Regions from separate parts of the Frankia sp. CcI49 genome, predicted to be linked through region 2. Evidence: riboswitches for the same ligand, from Rfam matches in the RefSeq annotation. Region 2 holds a riboswitch; each other region holds the start of a gene.
What was found. Region 2 has a riboswitch for cyclic di-AMP ahead of CcI49_RS36210 (transglycosylase family protein). Riboswitches for the same ligand answer to the same signal wherever they lie in the genome.
Positions count from the first base shown of each region.

Region 1: another riboswitch for cyclic di-AMP. It lies ahead of CcI49_RS21505 (transglycosylase family protein); the one in region 2 lies ahead of CcI49_RS36210 (transglycosylase family protein).
Region 3: another riboswitch for cyclic di-AMP. It lies ahead of CcI49_RS30245 (C40 family peptidase); the one in region 2 lies ahead of CcI49_RS36210 (transglycosylase family protein).

Region 1 covers NZ_MOWP01000025.1:49,891-54,912, forward strand. The annotation lists gene CcI49_RS21500 (transglycosylase family protein) at 1-123, shown strand, start outside; cyclic di-AMP (ydaO/yuaA leader) riboswitch at 1,460-1,698, shown strand; gene CcI49_RS21505 (transglycosylase family protein) at 1,700-2,443, shown strand; gene CcI49_RS21510 (DUF3151 domain-containing protein) at 2,579-3,007, shown strand; gene CcI49_RS21515 (adenylosuccinate synthase) at 3,096-4,379, shown strand; gene CcI49_RS21520 (hypothetical protein) at 4,525-5,022, shown strand, end outside.
Region 2 covers NZ_MOWP01000045.1:2,486-7,507, reverse strand. The annotation lists gene CcI49_RS36220 (FMN-binding glutamate synthase family protein) at 1-277, shown strand, start outside; gene CcI49_RS36215 (XRE family transcriptional regulator) at 420-1,028, shown strand; cyclic di-AMP (ydaO/yuaA leader) riboswitch at 1,361-1,561, shown strand; gene CcI49_RS36210 (transglycosylase family protein) at 1,566-1,952, shown strand; gene CcI49_RS36205 (hypothetical protein) at 2,227-3,192, shown strand; gene CcI49_RS36200 (hypothetical protein) at 3,377-4,321, shown strand; gene CcI49_RS36195 (SDR family oxidoreductase) at 4,445-5,022, shown strand, end outside.
Region 3 covers NZ_MOWP01000034.1:9,410-14,431, reverse strand. The annotation lists gene CcI49_RS30245 (C40 family peptidase) at 952-1,938, opposite strand; cyclic di-AMP (ydaO/yuaA leader) riboswitch at 2,064-2,231, opposite strand; gene CcI49_RS30240 (hypothetical protein) at 2,627-3,016, opposite strand; gene CcI49_RS30235 (DUF4139 domain-containing protein) at 5,005-5,022, shown strand, end outside.

The sequences.
Region 1 (5,022 bases), on a different contig from region 2:
CTCGCCGTCGACGGCTGCTACGGGCCGAAGTCCGCAGCCGCGGCCAGGGACTTCCAGACGGCGCGCGGCCTCATCGTCGATGGCGTCCTCGGCCCGCAGACCTGGGCGGCCACCTTCGGCTGACGCCTGCCCGCCCCGGCGGAGCACTCGGTCGCCTGCCTGCCCGCCCGCTCATTCGCGGGCCCCAGCGCGCGGCACCGAAAGCCAGCACCCCGTGAGGGCAACCTGCCTTCCACAGCCGAACCCTCCCGGCTGCACGGGGAAAGCCCCCGCCCGGACCGGATCGACGAGCCTTCCCATCTCATGGTGCACGACCGGAGATACCGCAGGTCGGAGCCGACGATGGAAAAGGCTCAACGCTGACAAGGACCCCGCCGCGAACCGGGAGTCGGTCGAGGGCGTGCATGCCGTCCTCGCCTGACAACGGTCGGCCCACCGACTGCGTTCCCGCTCCGGCGAGAGCGGGCCTTCACGGCCGTCCGACCGGATCCTCGTCCCTCCCTCCTCCCAGCCCCGAAAGCGCGGACGCGCGCCGGGGAGGCTCACCGCACCCGCCCGCTCCGTCCCGGTCGGGCGCGGTGATGCCAGGAGCCCCAGGAACCACCCGACCGTGGCTGCACCGTCCCAGCGCGGTTGTCCACACCTGATCCACATCTGAGTTGTCCACATCCGAGTTGTCGAGCACCTCGCCCGACGGGACGTTCCTCCCGGTCCGTCAAGCCCGGAAGGCGTCTCATCCAGTCGCCGTGACGTGCGACGGCCCGCCCGCCCGGCGCTGACCCAGCCGTGGCGCGCGGGACGCAACGCGGAGCGCCCCAACGGTCCGCGTGTCGCAGGACCCGGACAGCCCCACCGCCGGAGCGGTACCGGCCTCGGGGCAGGTGTCCGGGCGTCGCGGCCTTCCCGCCGATCATCTCGATCACCCGCGGGATGCGTTCGGCGCGCATTCCCTCCACGGCCGCGCCGAACGACCTCCCTCGACGACGCCACCTCACCGCACCGGTCATGGCCAGATCGGTACCCGCCCCACACCGGCGATCCCGGTAGGCGGGCGTGGCGTCGGCGCTCTCCAGCTGCCGGTGGCCGGCGCCGTCGCCGGCCCCCCACCGCCCGCCGCCGACCCTCCCTGGCGCCGCCCCGTGTCCCCGGGCGCCCAGGCCTGGGCCGCCGAGCGGGCATCGCCGGTCATGGACCTTCCTCGGGTCATGGACCGTCCCGGCCTGAAGCCGGCAGGGGCGCCAGCCGCATGACGGACCCCCGGTGCGTCCGAGATGTCGAGGGGACGGTAATGTGGCGCGGTTCGGGTGTGATGACCATCTCCTCCACCCATCCGTCAATTGGCCCGTTCGGGTGACTCCGATATGGTCCTTTCCGATCCCGCCCTGGCCAGCGGGATTTGCGTCATGTAGGTAGATCTCGCTACAGTTCCGCCCACTCGCCTCCCCCCGGGGCGAGGTCGTGTGGACGGACGCCGAATCCTGCCCCCGTCCACTCGGCCGGTACTGGAGCGGACGACACAGGGCAGGAGTGGGGGACCCACCATCCGGGCGCATTCGTTGCGTCCTAGGGGTTAAGCCGGCGTACCGATACAGCCGGGACACACCGGTCCGCGAGGACGGGCCGGGTCCTGGTACGCCGACCGGGCAGCTTCCAGCCCGAACCCGACAGCTCACCCCGCAGGCGACGGGAAGGACACCTGATGCGGTCGCATGATCGTGATCCCGTCCGTTCGACCGGTCGTGGTGGCAGGCACCGAGCGGCGCAGCCGCCGTCCACCGCCACCCGTGTCCTGCGGACCACCGGGGCCGTCACGGCCCTGGTCGGAACGGGGCTCGCCGTCACCGCGGCCCCTGCCGGCGCCGCGACGGCGGATGATTTCGCCCGGCTACGCCAGTGCGAGTCCGGCGGCAACTACGCCATCAACACGGGCAACGGCTTCTACGGCGCCTACCAGTTCGACCAGCGCACCTGGACAGGCCTCGGCTACCCCGGTCGACCCGACCAGGCTCCGCCGGCGATGCAGGACGATGCCGCCTACAAGCTGTATGACTCGCGTGGCTGGTCACCGTGGCCGGCCTGCAGCAACAAGCTCGGCCTGACGCGCAACGGCCCGGCCCCGGAATCCTCGGGCACCATCGGCGATGCCGTCGAGCAGGCACTCACCCCGGCCGAGCCCCCCATGACCCTCGAACGCGCACGCAGCCAGGTCGGCACCAACTTCGGCGGTGAAGCGCTGAACGTCGGCATGGGCGACGAGGTACGCGCCGACGCGTTCGTGTGGCAGGCCGAGATGCGCGAGCGCAAGTTCGTGCTGACGGTCGACGGCAAGTTCGGCCAGGAGTCCCAGGGCGTCGCCGCGCTCTACTCATACCTGACGCGGATCAGCGACGGGCAGCCCGGCGTGGTCGGGCAGAACCTGTGGAGCGCCACCGTCACCAGCTGACCTGGCTCCGGGTGCCTCATGCCAGTTTGGCAGGTCGTCGTATGCCTGGTTGGCATGTGGGCCGCGGCGGGACCAGCAGTCAGCCGGTGGGCCCGCCCGGCGCCGGGCGTGACGCCGGTCGGGCAGGATGTGCCCATGACGACACCGCCCGCGAACCAGAACCTGCTGTCGGGTCCGCCGCCGACGCTGCTTCCATCCGACGCCGCTGTGGTGGAGGCGATGACCTCGGGTGCGGGCGCGGAGTCCGTCGCGGCCCGTTTCCCCGCTGCCTGCCTCGGCTGGGCGATCCTCGCGGAGGAGGCGCTCGGCGCGGGTCAGCCGGTGGCGGCCTACGCCTACGCGCGTACCGGCTATCACCGGGGCCTCGATCAGCTCCGGCGGTCCGGATGGAAGGGCCACGGGCCCATTCCGTGGTCTCATGAGCCGAACCGCGGCTTCCTGCGCGCGCTGGCCGCACTGTCGCGGGCTGCGGCGGAGATCGGCGAGGACGCGGAGGCGACCAGGTGCCGCGAGTTTCTCGCCGACAGCGATCCGGTCGCACTCCGTGAACTCGACCTCGCATAGTAGTCATGAGATGGCATAACGCAGCGAGCTTTTCCCTGTCGAGGCCGATCGGGTCCCGACAGGGCGATATCCCTAGTAACCTCGCCCGGTGCCTGCTCTAGTCCTCATCGGCGCCCAGTGGGGCGACGAAGGAAAAGGAAAGGCGACCGACCTCCTGGGCGGCGCCGTCGACTACGTCGTTCGGTACCAGGGAGGTAACAACGCCGGCCACACGGTGGTGATCGGTGCGGAGAGCTACGCTCTGCACCTGATCCCCTCCGGAGTTCTGCGAGCCGACTGCGTCCCGGTCATCGGGAACGGTGTCGTCATCGACCCGGGCGTGCTGCTGTCCGAGATGGACGGGCTGCAGGCTCGGGGGGTCGACGTCTCCCGGCTGCTGATCAGCGCGGACGCACATCTGATCATGCCGCACCACCGGGCGCTCGACCGCGTCACCGAGCGATACCTCGGCAAGGCGCGGATCGGTACGACCGGCCGCGGCATCGGCCCCGCCTACGGGGACAAGGTCGCCCGCACCGGCATCCGTGTCCAGGACCTGCTCGACCCGGGCATCTTCCGGCAGAAGCTGGAGCTGGCGCTGCGGGAGAAGAACCAGGTCCTGACGAAGGTCTACAACCGGCGCCGGATCGATGTCGACGAGGTGGTCGAGGAGTACGCGGCCTACGCGCGGCGGCTGACGCCGCACATCGCCGACACCGGTCTCCTGCTGGACACGGCGCTGCGCGACGGCAAGGTCGTGCTTCTCGAGGGATCGCAGGGCACGCTGCTCGACGTCGACCACGGCACGTATCCGTTTGTGACCTCCTCCAACCCGACGGCCGGCTACGCGGCGACCGGGGCGGGGATCGGTCCGACCAGGATCAGCCGGGTCGTCGGGATCATCAAGGCGTACACCACCCGGGTGGGTTCGGGGCCCTTCCCCACCGAGCTCGACGACAAGGTCGGTGAGGAGCTCCGCCGGATCGGTGGCGAGTTCGGCGTGACGACCGGCCGGGCGCGGCGCACCGGCTGGTTCGACGCGGTGATCGCCCGCTACGCCGTACGGGTCAACGGGCTCACCGATCTGTTCCTGACAAAGCTCGACGTGCTTTCGGGCTTCGACACCGTGCCGGTCTGCGTCGGCTACGAGATCAACGGCAGGCGGACCGACGAGATGCCGATGACGCAGACGGACTTCCACCACGCGAAGCCGATCTACGAAGAGCTCCCCGGCTGGCATGAGGACATCTCCGGTGTGACGGACTTCGCCGACCTCCCGGACGCCGCCCGGGCGTACGTGGCGACGATCGAGGAGATGTCCGGAGCCCCGGTGTCGGCTGTGGGTGTCGGTCCCGGCCGGGCACAGACCCTGGTGATCAACGAACTGCTCTGATCACGCTGTCGCGCCACACTGGCGCACGACGCCCCGATTCGGCGCGGTGATCCCCCACGCGCCGACAACGGCCTCGGGTTGCGCTACACAGAGTTACGGCCCAGGCTGACGTCGTCACAGTTGGCGACGACCGGGGGTGATGACGATGGCGGGGCTACCGCCGCACCCCTCCTGGGACGACGACCGCGCCGACGCGCGCGACAGCGGGCCGACCCAGCCGGTGCCGACGCCCGCGTCGACATCGGCGTCGGCGTCGGCGTCGGCGTCGGCGTCGGCGTCGGCGTCGGCGTCGACCGAGCTCGACACGACGAGGGCGACCGCGCCGCGTCAGCCCAGCCCGGCCCGCTGGTCGCCGACGGTCCGGCCGGATCATCCGCTTGGACGCGGAATCGACCCGGCGACCTGGCCGGTCGGCTTCTCCCCGACCGGGGAGGCGCTCCCGGAGACCCTGACCGATGTCCTGCTGCGCGGAAGCCACGCGATCCGCAGCTCGAAACGCGCCGAGGCGCTGCGTCTGGAACGGGCGGCGGCGATCGCCGAACACGTCCAGGCGCAGATCACGGAGTTCCTCTCCTTCTGCGCGGCGGAGAATCTGACGCCCCCGGTGACGGTGCGCGCGAACGGGCGGCGGGCGGACCGCGGC
Region 2 (5,022 bases):
CTACTACGACGACTTCCAGGACGGCCGCGACCCGGCCGGCATCACCACCCAGGATCCGGAGCTCGCGGCCCGGCTCGACCCGCTCGAGGGCGGCCGGCGGCTCGCGAACTACCTGCGGGTGCTGACCATGGAGGCGCAGACGCTGGCCCGGGCCTGCGGCAAGGCGCACCTGCGCAATCTGGAGCCCGAGGACCTCGTCGCGCTGACGGTCGAAGCCGCGGCGATGGCCCGGGTGCCGCTCGCCGGGACCACCTGGATCCCGGGCGCCGACCGGTGAACGGGGAGACGCGCTGAGCGGCGAGCCGCCCGGGCAGCCGAGCAGCCAGCCACCCGGGCAGCCGAGCAGGCGGCCGGACGGTCAGCGGAGCAGGCGACCGGACGGATCGGGCAAAGAGGGCGCCATCGCTAGTGTTTCGGGTGTGGGGGAGGAGAACGCGTCCCGGCAGGGGCGGCTGGAGCGTGCCATCGCGGGCAACGTCCGGCGCCTGCGCCATGACCGTGGGCTGACCCTGGCCGAGCTCGCGACGCGCAGCGGTGTGTCCAGCGCGATGATCTCGAAGGTGGAGAACGCGTCGATCTCCTGCAGCCTGACCACGCTCGACCGGCTCGCCGAGACGCTCGACGTGCCGGTGACGTCGCTGTTCCGCGGCGCGGACGCCGCCCGGGAGGCGGTCTTCACCCGCGCCGGCACCGGGCCGCGGATCACCCAGCGCGGGACCCGGGTGGGCCACGAGTACACCCTGCTCGGCGCGCTGCGCGGCCCGCACAAGCGGATGGAGGCCCACATCGTCACGCTGACCGAGCGCAGCGAGGAGTTCCCGCTCTTCCAGCACCCGGGTACCGAACTGCTCTACATGCTCGAAGGGGAGATGATCTACGGCCACGGCGATGCCAGCTACGTCATGCGCCCCGGCGACGCGCTGCAGCTTGACGGCGAGGGTGCGCACGGGCCGAGGGAGCTGGTCCAGCTGCCGATCCGGTTCCTGTCGGTCGTGGCCTACGGCGAGGTCGGCGCCGGCCAGCCCTGACCCCACCGGGTGCGGTGCCGGCGAAAACGGATCAAGTCATGATGTGTCGAAATTCGGGCCGGAAAAATTCTTCGTCGCCACGGCGGGAAATTCGGTCGCGGGCCCGATCGTGCCACGCACCTTGCGCAGTGGTTGGGTTGACGGGTGGTGACGAATCGCTGACGCCGGTCGCATGGCGCCGGGAGAAAAAGGGCGAATTCTCGGCCGGCTAGACGTAACGCGGAAGAAATTCAAGACCGAGGTGTCGGATGTGACGCTCCTCACAAAGCCTTTGAATTGGTTTGTGGCTCGTGTGTAACGTCACTGCCGTGCTTCCGACTGGGGAGCGCACATCGGGTGGCCCGCCGAATCCTGCCCCACCCGGTGATTAACAAAACCGCAGGCAGGAGCGGGGGACCCAGGTTTCCCGGACGTCGAATTGCGGACGTCCTTGGGGTGAAGCCGCCGAGAGCGCGATCTGAAAGCGCCGGCCGGCCGGGCCATTCCCGGGCCCGAACCCGACAGCTAACTTCGCAGGCGTGGGGGAAGGACACCATTTTGTCCACTATTACCTCGGCTGCCCGCAGGAACCGTCGTTCCATCCGTCGGGGCCGTGCTCTGCTCGTCGCGCCGGTGCTCGCCGCGACCATCGGTGGCGGTATCGCGATGTCCCAGCCGGCGAGCGCCGCTGCCCGGCCGGACGCACAGCGCTTCCTGAGCGCGGTTGTCCCCTGTGAGTCCGGCGGTAACCCCCGCGCGGTGAACTCCATCGGCGCGGGTGGCCTGTTCCAGTTCCTTCCCGGCACCTGGCACGGCGTCGGCGGCAAGGGCCTGCCGCAGAACGCCAGCGTCGCCGAGCAGTGGAAGCGCGCCCACATCCTGTACGCGCAGCAGGGCACCAGCCCCTGGTACTCCTCGAAGAGCTGTTGGGGCGGCAGGATCTGACCCGCAGCAGACAACACCGGTGCGCCCGTGACGTTCTCATGACGTTGCGGGCGCATCGGTGTTTGTGTGGCGTGTGAGTGGTTGTTGATTGTTGTTCGTTGTCTTCGTTTGGTATCCCCTGGGTCTGCTATCAGGCATCTGACAGCAGGCTGACAGCTGCCTGATAGCTTCGCTGTCCTTCCGGCCCGATAGAGCACGTATGTCGTGTGTGCCTGCCGCGCGGGAGGCATCCGGTGGTTGCGCCGGTGCTGGCATGCGTGGGGGTGGACGAGACGTGGCTGTTCGCGATCTGTTTCGACTGAGCGAGTATGCGCCGGGCGAGGGCCGGGGCGGACCGTCCGCGGTACGGGACGTCGCGGGCAAGCCGGCGCCCTCGGCGTTGGGAAGACGACCGCGCCAGCTCCCGTCGAAGCGCCACGGGCTTTTCCTGGCGGTCATCGCGTTCACCGTGTCGTCCTGCTCGGGTGACGTCGCCGCGAGGCCCGAGACCGCGGTCACTTCGGGAGCGGCCTCGCCGGGGCCTGCCACGTCAGCACCGCGCGTGCTGGGTCTGTGGCCCGAGGACTTCGTGCTGACCGAGGACCTGGCGACAACCTATTTCTCCGGCGTTCCCGCCGAGACCGATACCGCCGCTGTCCAGCCCGGGAAACGGTACCCCCCTGAGTTCGCGGACTGCCTCGGCCTGTCGGCGACGGACCTCAACTACGAGCCCGAGGCGACCGCTGTCGGCGCGATCTTCGTGAGTGATGACGGGGACTCGTTCATCTCGTCCTACGCCGAGATAGTGACCGAGAAGCAGGCCGCTGCCGTCCGTGCGATGTGGGCCAATCCCCGGTTCGCGGACTGCTCGGGCAGGGAGACCCAGGCCCGAATCGACGAGTCCGGCGCCGACCCCGACGGGCTCGAATATCAGCTGGCCGGGGTCCAGCGTCCCCCGGCGCCGACTGGAGCCGCTGGGTATCTGCGCGTGACGTTGCAGGTGCGAGAGCAGGAATTCACCTACGACATGGCGGTGGACAACCTCGTCTTCATCGTCGATCACGTCGCGGTGACCGTCACGTACACGAACTACGAGCCCGCCCCGCCGATGGATCGGCTGCAGCTGATCGCTGACCAGATCTCCGGCAAGCTGGCCCAGCAGCAGCTGCGCCCCATCGCCGGCCGGCCCACGTCGGCCGGTACCGGGCTCCAGGCCGCGGGGAAGGCTGACCCCTCGACCGTGCTTCCGGCGGTGGCCTGAGGCGCGGTGGCCTGAGTAGACAACACCAGTGCGCCCATAGCGTTCATGCGGCGTTGTGGGTGCATTGATGTCCATATGGCGTGTACGTGGGGGTGGGTGAGACATGGCTGTTCGCGATCTGTTTCGACTGGGTGGGCGGGCACCGGGCGAGGCCCGGTGCGGTCCGGCCGCGGGTCAGGATGCCGTGCTGACACAGGACACCGCGGGCCAGCGGCCGCCCTCGGTCCTCGGAAACCGACCGCGACAGCTCCCGCTGCAGCGCCACGGCCTCCTCCTGGCGGTCATCGCGTTCACCGTTTCGTCGTGCTCTGGTGACGGCGACATGGTCAGGAGATTCGAAACCACGGTCATCTCGGGAACGGCCACGCCGAGCGCCGGTACGCCGTCGGGGACGGCAACGCCGGAGCCGAGCGCGCTGGGTCTGTGGCCCGAGGACTTCGTGCTGACCGAGGGCCCGGCGACGGCCGGCTTCACCGGTGTGCCCGTCGATGCCGCCGCCGCTGTCCAGCCCGAGGAACGTTACTCCCCTGAGTTCGCGGACTGCGTCGGCTTTTCCATGGCGGAGCTCGACTACGAGATCGAGGCAGTCGCTGCCGGCGCGAGTTTCGTGAGTGACGATGGCGAGAGCGCGATCATCCTTTCCTCCGCCGAGATAGTGAGCGAGAAGCAGGCTGTTTTCGAGACCGTGATGTGGTCCAATCCCTGGTTCGCGGACTGCTGGGGCAGGGAGACCCAGGCCAGAATCGACGAGCGCAGCACCGACGGCGACGAGCTTGAATATCAGCTGACCGGCGCCCAGACTCCCCCGGCGCCGACCGGAGCCGCCAGGTATGCGCGCGCGACGGTGCAGGTACGAGGCCAGGGAGTCACCTACGACATCGCGATGGACACCCTCTTCTTCCTCGTCGATCACGTCGAGGTGACCGTCACGTACACGAACCACGAGCCGGCCCCTCCGACGGAACGACTGCAGCTGATCGCTGACCAGATCGCCGGGAAGCTTGCCCGGCAGCAGCCGCGCAGCATCGCCGGCCGGCCCATGTGGGGCGGTTCCGGTCTCCATACCGCGGGGAAGCCTGGCTACTCGAGCGTGGTGCCGGCGGCGGCCCGAGCTGTCGGACGTCCCTGAGCCGACCGCCGGCCCTCACCTGGTCGATCCGTCCCGTTCATGCCAGTCGGCGAGACTCTGCTGGCTGATCGATCTGGTCAGGCCGAGCCGGCGGCGCCGGGTCGGGAGACGCGCGGAGGTCACGTGGTCGCCCAGGCTGTCGTCATCACCGGCGCCGCTTCCGGCATCGGCCGGGCCTGCGTCGAGCTGTTCGCCGCCCGCGGGTTCGGTGTGGTGGCGGTCGACGCGGACGAGGCCGGTCTGGCCGGGCTGGCAGACCTTGCCGCGGACGCCGGTTCCGCGGAACCGCCTGCTCCCTCCGCCCCGCCCGCGTCCCCCGCCTCACAGCCCGCTGCCCGCCTCGACGGAGCCGTTCGTCCGGAGCCGGAGGTGGTCACGCTGGTCGCGGACGTCTCGACGCAGGAGTGCGGCGCACGGATGACCGAGCTCGCGCTCGCCAGCTTCGGGCGCCTGGACGTGGCCGTCCTCAACGCCGGCATCGGCGGGACCGTGCCCTGGGAGGCCGACGGAGCGATCGAGCGGCTGGACCGGATCCTCGCCGTGAACGTCCGTGGTGTGGCGATCGGCATCCGTTCGGTCGCGCCGGCGCTGCGGGCCGGCGGCGGGGGCTCGATTGTCGTGACGGCGTCAAGCGGTGGGCTGCAGGCGGATCCCGGCAACTGGGCCTACCACGCGTCGAAGGGCGCGGTGATCAATCTGGT
Region 3 (5,022 bases), on a different contig from region 2:
CCGCCACGTCATACTCCAGCCGAGTTGCTCTAGTTGCAAAGAACTAGTCACTTAGCTCGGATGTCCGGCGGCGGCCGAGGATGTCGCGGAGCCGCTGGCCAATTCGGGTCTTGCGGATCCGGTGAAGGTTGGATCGGCAGGCCTGCCGGTCTTGCCTCTCGGCTGGCTCCAGGGGCGCCGGAGGTGCTGCCTCCGGCCGTCGGCGCCGATTTCCTGTTCGGGCCCCGACCGTGATCCCGGTGAGGAGTCACGGTCGGGGCCCGCGTGGCCTGTCGGCGTCGCCGGGAGGGGGGTAACGGCGTCGACAGGCCACAAGGAGGCCGGGTGGCGGAGGGTCCGCTGGCCGCCGGTCCAATGGGGGGGGGATCGGAACGGCGACCAGCGGAGTCCGAGGCCTTCCGGCCGGATGGACGTCAGATGGGGGGGGATCTGACGTCCATCCCACCGGAAGGATCTACGATCTGCGGATCCGGGTGGGTGGCGCGTGTGGTTCTGTTTTGTTTATGCGGCAGGTGTTGATGCCCGATGGTCGCATTCTGGACGGTTTGCGCCGCATCTACACCGCTTATGCCGAAGTAGAATGATGTCGCAACGGCCTAAGTGCTGGAAGTGTCGAGACGGTCACGCGGCGAGCGCGAGTCGCGCGGCGTCAGGCACTTCCTGGCGGTGCGGGCTACGGGGCGTGCTCGCAGGTCTGCGGAAGGTGAGGCTGCGGTCCGGTGCAGGGGACCACACATCGGATCTGGTGACCGCCGGGCCGGAGTCAATCCCGACCAACGCCGACCCGGCGGCGGGAGCCGGGCGCGACCGGAGGGGGAGATCGCGCGGCGGCTCGTTCCGAGGACAGGGCGATCCGTGCTGCCCCGTCAGTGCGTGCGGCTTATCAGGTGAACAGGGGGGAGCCCGGAGCCAGCCGGCAAAGCAAGGTGGGCCGGCCGGTACTCACGGTGCTCAGGCGACGCGGCCGACCAGGTACGAAGTGGTGTAGATCGTCTGCAGCTTGACGACATCGCCACTGTGCGGGGCGACCCACATCTTGCCGTCGCCGGCGTAGATACCGACGTGGTAGATGTTGCCCGGGGTGCCGAAGAAGATCAGGTCGCCGGGGGCCTTGTTGTACTGGGAGATGTGCGTGGTCGCCGCGTACTGCTGGTCCGTCGTGCGGGGCACGCTCTTGCCGAGCTGCTTGTAGACGTACTGCACGAGCCCGGAGCAGTCGAACGAGTTCGGGCCTTCCGCGCCGTAGATGTACGGCTTGCCGGCCTGGAGCGATGCCAGGTAGACGGCCTTCTCGCCGATCGTGTTCGCTCCGACGTTCACGCTGACGACGGGCGTCTCGACCTCGACGGTCGAGCGGACGGCCTGACGGGAGGCCTGCGCCGGCACGGGGGGGCGAACCGTCAGGGTGGCGTCGTTCTCGGAGTGGGCGGACTGCAGCGAGTCCGTACCATCGAAGATCGCCGTGACGTTGGTGGTCGTCAGGACTCGGGCCGTGTAGGAGGCCTGGCCCCGGTCGTCCGTGGTGAGGTGCAGGAAGGTCGCCCACCCGGTGGGCAGCTTGACCTGGACCTTGATGAGCTGGTCGGCCAGCGGGGCCTTGGTCTGCTCGTCGTAGAGCGAGAAACCGATGTTGACCGGCTCGTTCGCGTTGACGGTGACCTCGGGGTTGGTCACCCGCAGGCCCACGTCGACCTTCGAGGAGAGGGTCGGCGCGGAGATGTCGGTGGTGGCGTCGAGCACGGTGGTGGACCCACTGCCGGCCACGGACGCAACCTGGATGGCCCCGTCGACGGCCAGTCGCGAGCCGATCTGCGTCGCGAGGGTCATCGGGGCGGTGTTCGACGCCTCATCAAACGCAGCGTCCGCGTTGGTGTCCGGAGCACATCCGGCGAGCGCGACCCCGGAGACTGCCACAGTCCCGGTGGTGACGGCGGCCACAGCTCGGGCCCTGGCTCTTGCTCGACTCGACGCCGTGGGGGCTGACGGTGCCCGGTGGCGGCCGCGGCCTTCCTGCTGCCGGCGTCTCTCGGTATCAAGCTGCACGCTTTGCGCAGACAACGTTGCGTTCCTTCCCGTACGCCTGCGAGGTGAGCTGTCGGGTTCGGGCTGGGCTGCCCGGTCCGTCGCGCGACCTTCGTGCGATGGACTTCACCCCTAGACCCGCACCACTACTTGGTGCCGGTCGGTGGAGGTGGGTCCCCCGCTCCTGCCCGAGGTGACGACTCGGAGGGGACACCGGGGCCGCGGGCAGGATTCGGCGTTCGGCCCGGTGTTGTCGTGACGTCGCAAGCGAGACTAGTCCACACGGATGGTGTGGGTAAACACTAGTCCCCCCCAACTACACCGAGTGTGCAAAGAAGTGCCCCTTGCGGGAGCGCATCTGCCCAGGTCAGAGGGGGTGCTGAGCTTCACGTCACGTTTTTGGACGGCCACACGAGGATCACGGACAAACACTTTAGGTGACGAGAAGTTCCGAACTGGCGGCCCGCAACAGACGCCGGAGCGGGCCGTGAAGCACGGCCACGGAGGGGTGCGGCTCGGCGCGGACGGCGGCTCGGCGTGGACGGGCCGGCTCGGCGTGGACGGGCCTGCCCAGGGGAACGGTTGTTRGGCGCGGACGGCCGGCTCAGCGCGGACGGCCGCTCCGGCGGCTCAGGAACCCGGAGTTGTGGAGCACCTGCAGCTCGATCGCGAGCTGTGTCACCTCGGGCGGAAGAGTGCGGTAGCTGCTCTGCATGGCCTCGACGGCCGCGCGCGCGTGCTCGGCGAGATCGTCCAGAGCCTGCTGGCGTTGACGCATCCGGGCTCGCTCCTCCTGGAGCGTCCGGACCGTGTCCTCCTGCCACTGCCTGGTGCGAATGATGTGCTCGCCGGCGTCCGCGGCCTGGCGCTCCGCGTCCTCCAGCCGGCTGAGCAGCGCGTCCAGAGCCTCCAGGCGGCTGGCGAGCTCGGCCATCAGATCGCCGCGGCCGGGCAGGAGCGAGAGCTCGTGTCGCCTCGGCTGGGGGTGCGTCATGGCTGACTCCGGCCGCGGCCTGCGGTGCGGGCCTGCTGGAGGGGCGTCGTGATCTGGGCGGAAGGCAGCCTGGAGGCGCACCATCGCCCCGCTCTCGACCATCGCCGAAGTTCCGACACGGTTGGTTACGTTAGTCGACGCATGGGATTTTAGGCGTGCGGTCGGCAGGATCCGGCACATAGTCAACGGACGACGGCGCGCGTCGAGGCCACCAGACGGGTGTCGACCAACGGATGCACCCGACTGGATGGATCATCATCGGTTGCCGTGTGATCCAGCGATCGGAGATCTCCGTGTCGACAACGGAAGGTTTCGGATGTGACGGAGCGAAGCGGCGGGCGAGTGGCTTGCGCCGTTCTGGCCACTGGATGCCATCCGACTGATCGTCACAATAAGTGATGTGGCTTGTGGCCTGTGATCGATCGCGACGACCGTCATGGCCCCGTGGCATGGGCGGGGTGCGGGTGGCGATGGCCGGGAGCCGCGATCGTGGCTGATGCCCGGTCATCGTCATCATCAGTGTGCAGCCGATCCGTGTGGATGTGTCGGTGGATCCGGATGGCGCCGTGTGGAGCAAGTATGTGAACCGGTTTTGGACGGTTTCCTAAGAATAGGATCCTGTCGTGCAACAACATCGATCAAGGCCGGTTAGTCGGGTGGACCTGGCTGGGATCGCCGTTGGCGGACGAGCCCGGGCTGCCCAGCCGAATTCGCTCGCCCGGATCCGCCGCTTCTCGGGATTTTTGCCACCCGCGCCCTGGCGACCACAGATCTCAGATCTCAGATCTCGTCCGGCGGCAGTGGCGGTCACGGCGGCGGCTCGAGGCCGCGGTTCGCGGAGTCGAAAACTGCGGCTGTTCTCGCGACCATAATCCTCAGGTCCCCTCCGGCGGTGGTGGCGGGCGTGGTGGCAGCTCGAAGCCGCGGTTCGAGGAGTCGAGGATTGCGGCTGTTCTCGTGACCGCAATCCTCAGACCCTGCCCGGCAGCTACGGCCGGGCTCGCGGGCGGCCCCGTGGCCGAGGAGATCGCCCGCCCCCCGCACTGTCACCACCAGCGGCAACCGCCAGATCCCACCGGCGAACCTGCGGCGATCGTCAGAAATCCCCGGCGCGATCCGCGACGGGCTCACCGGGCCATGTTTTCGTCTGCCCAGATGCTTGCGGCGTGTGTCGGGCAACGCTGATCAGTTTGGCCGACGGCGGCGCGGTAAACAGCCGGGGCGGTTTGCCCGGATCTCTCGGCATTGCTGTGCGCGGCAGCTGCCGCCCCGCGCCACGGCGGCCCGCGGCTGTCGGGTGACCTGCTCGACGCTGCTCTTCCCGGCGGGGAAAGAGATCGGCCCGCCGCTGGGAGGTAAGGCTTTCGTCGGTCGGTCCACCTGCCCGTTGCGGCAGTTCGGCGCGGCGGTTCGGCGCGCGACTTCGCACCGGCACGGACGGAAGACCCGTCCCGGCGGATTGTCCGTGCTGCGATGGTCGGTGTCGGATCTGATCATCGGTACCGGCCACGGCGGTTGGGTTCTTGGGCGCGCGATGAGATGGTCGAGTTGGGGGGATTGTGCCGCCGGGCGGGAGATCGGCGGGAGGGAACCGGACGGGCGCCGCGTGGCCGTGATGTCGACCTGCCCCATGGTCGCCGCCGGCGGATGGATCAGGCCGAGGGCCTCCGGTGGCCGTACGGCCACCCTCGTCGTGTCGCAGGGTAATCGCGACTCGCGGCTCGATGATCGAGACAGGTGACGCTGCGCGCCGGTCGACCGACCCGGCGGTCGACGACGTCCCGGCGGAGCCGGCACGGCCGGCGGGGCCGTGCCGGCGAACCCGACCGGGGGCACGGCGCGGCGACGGGGCTGCCCCGACGGGTGGGCCCGACCGAGCCCGTCCTGACCCGTCCAGGGCCGACCAGGGCTGGCCAGGGCCGACCAGGGCTGGCCAGGGTCTGCGGGCCACCGGCGATCAAGGATCGTTTTGCCCGTAGGGTGACCGCATGGCTGCCGTGGCGGAC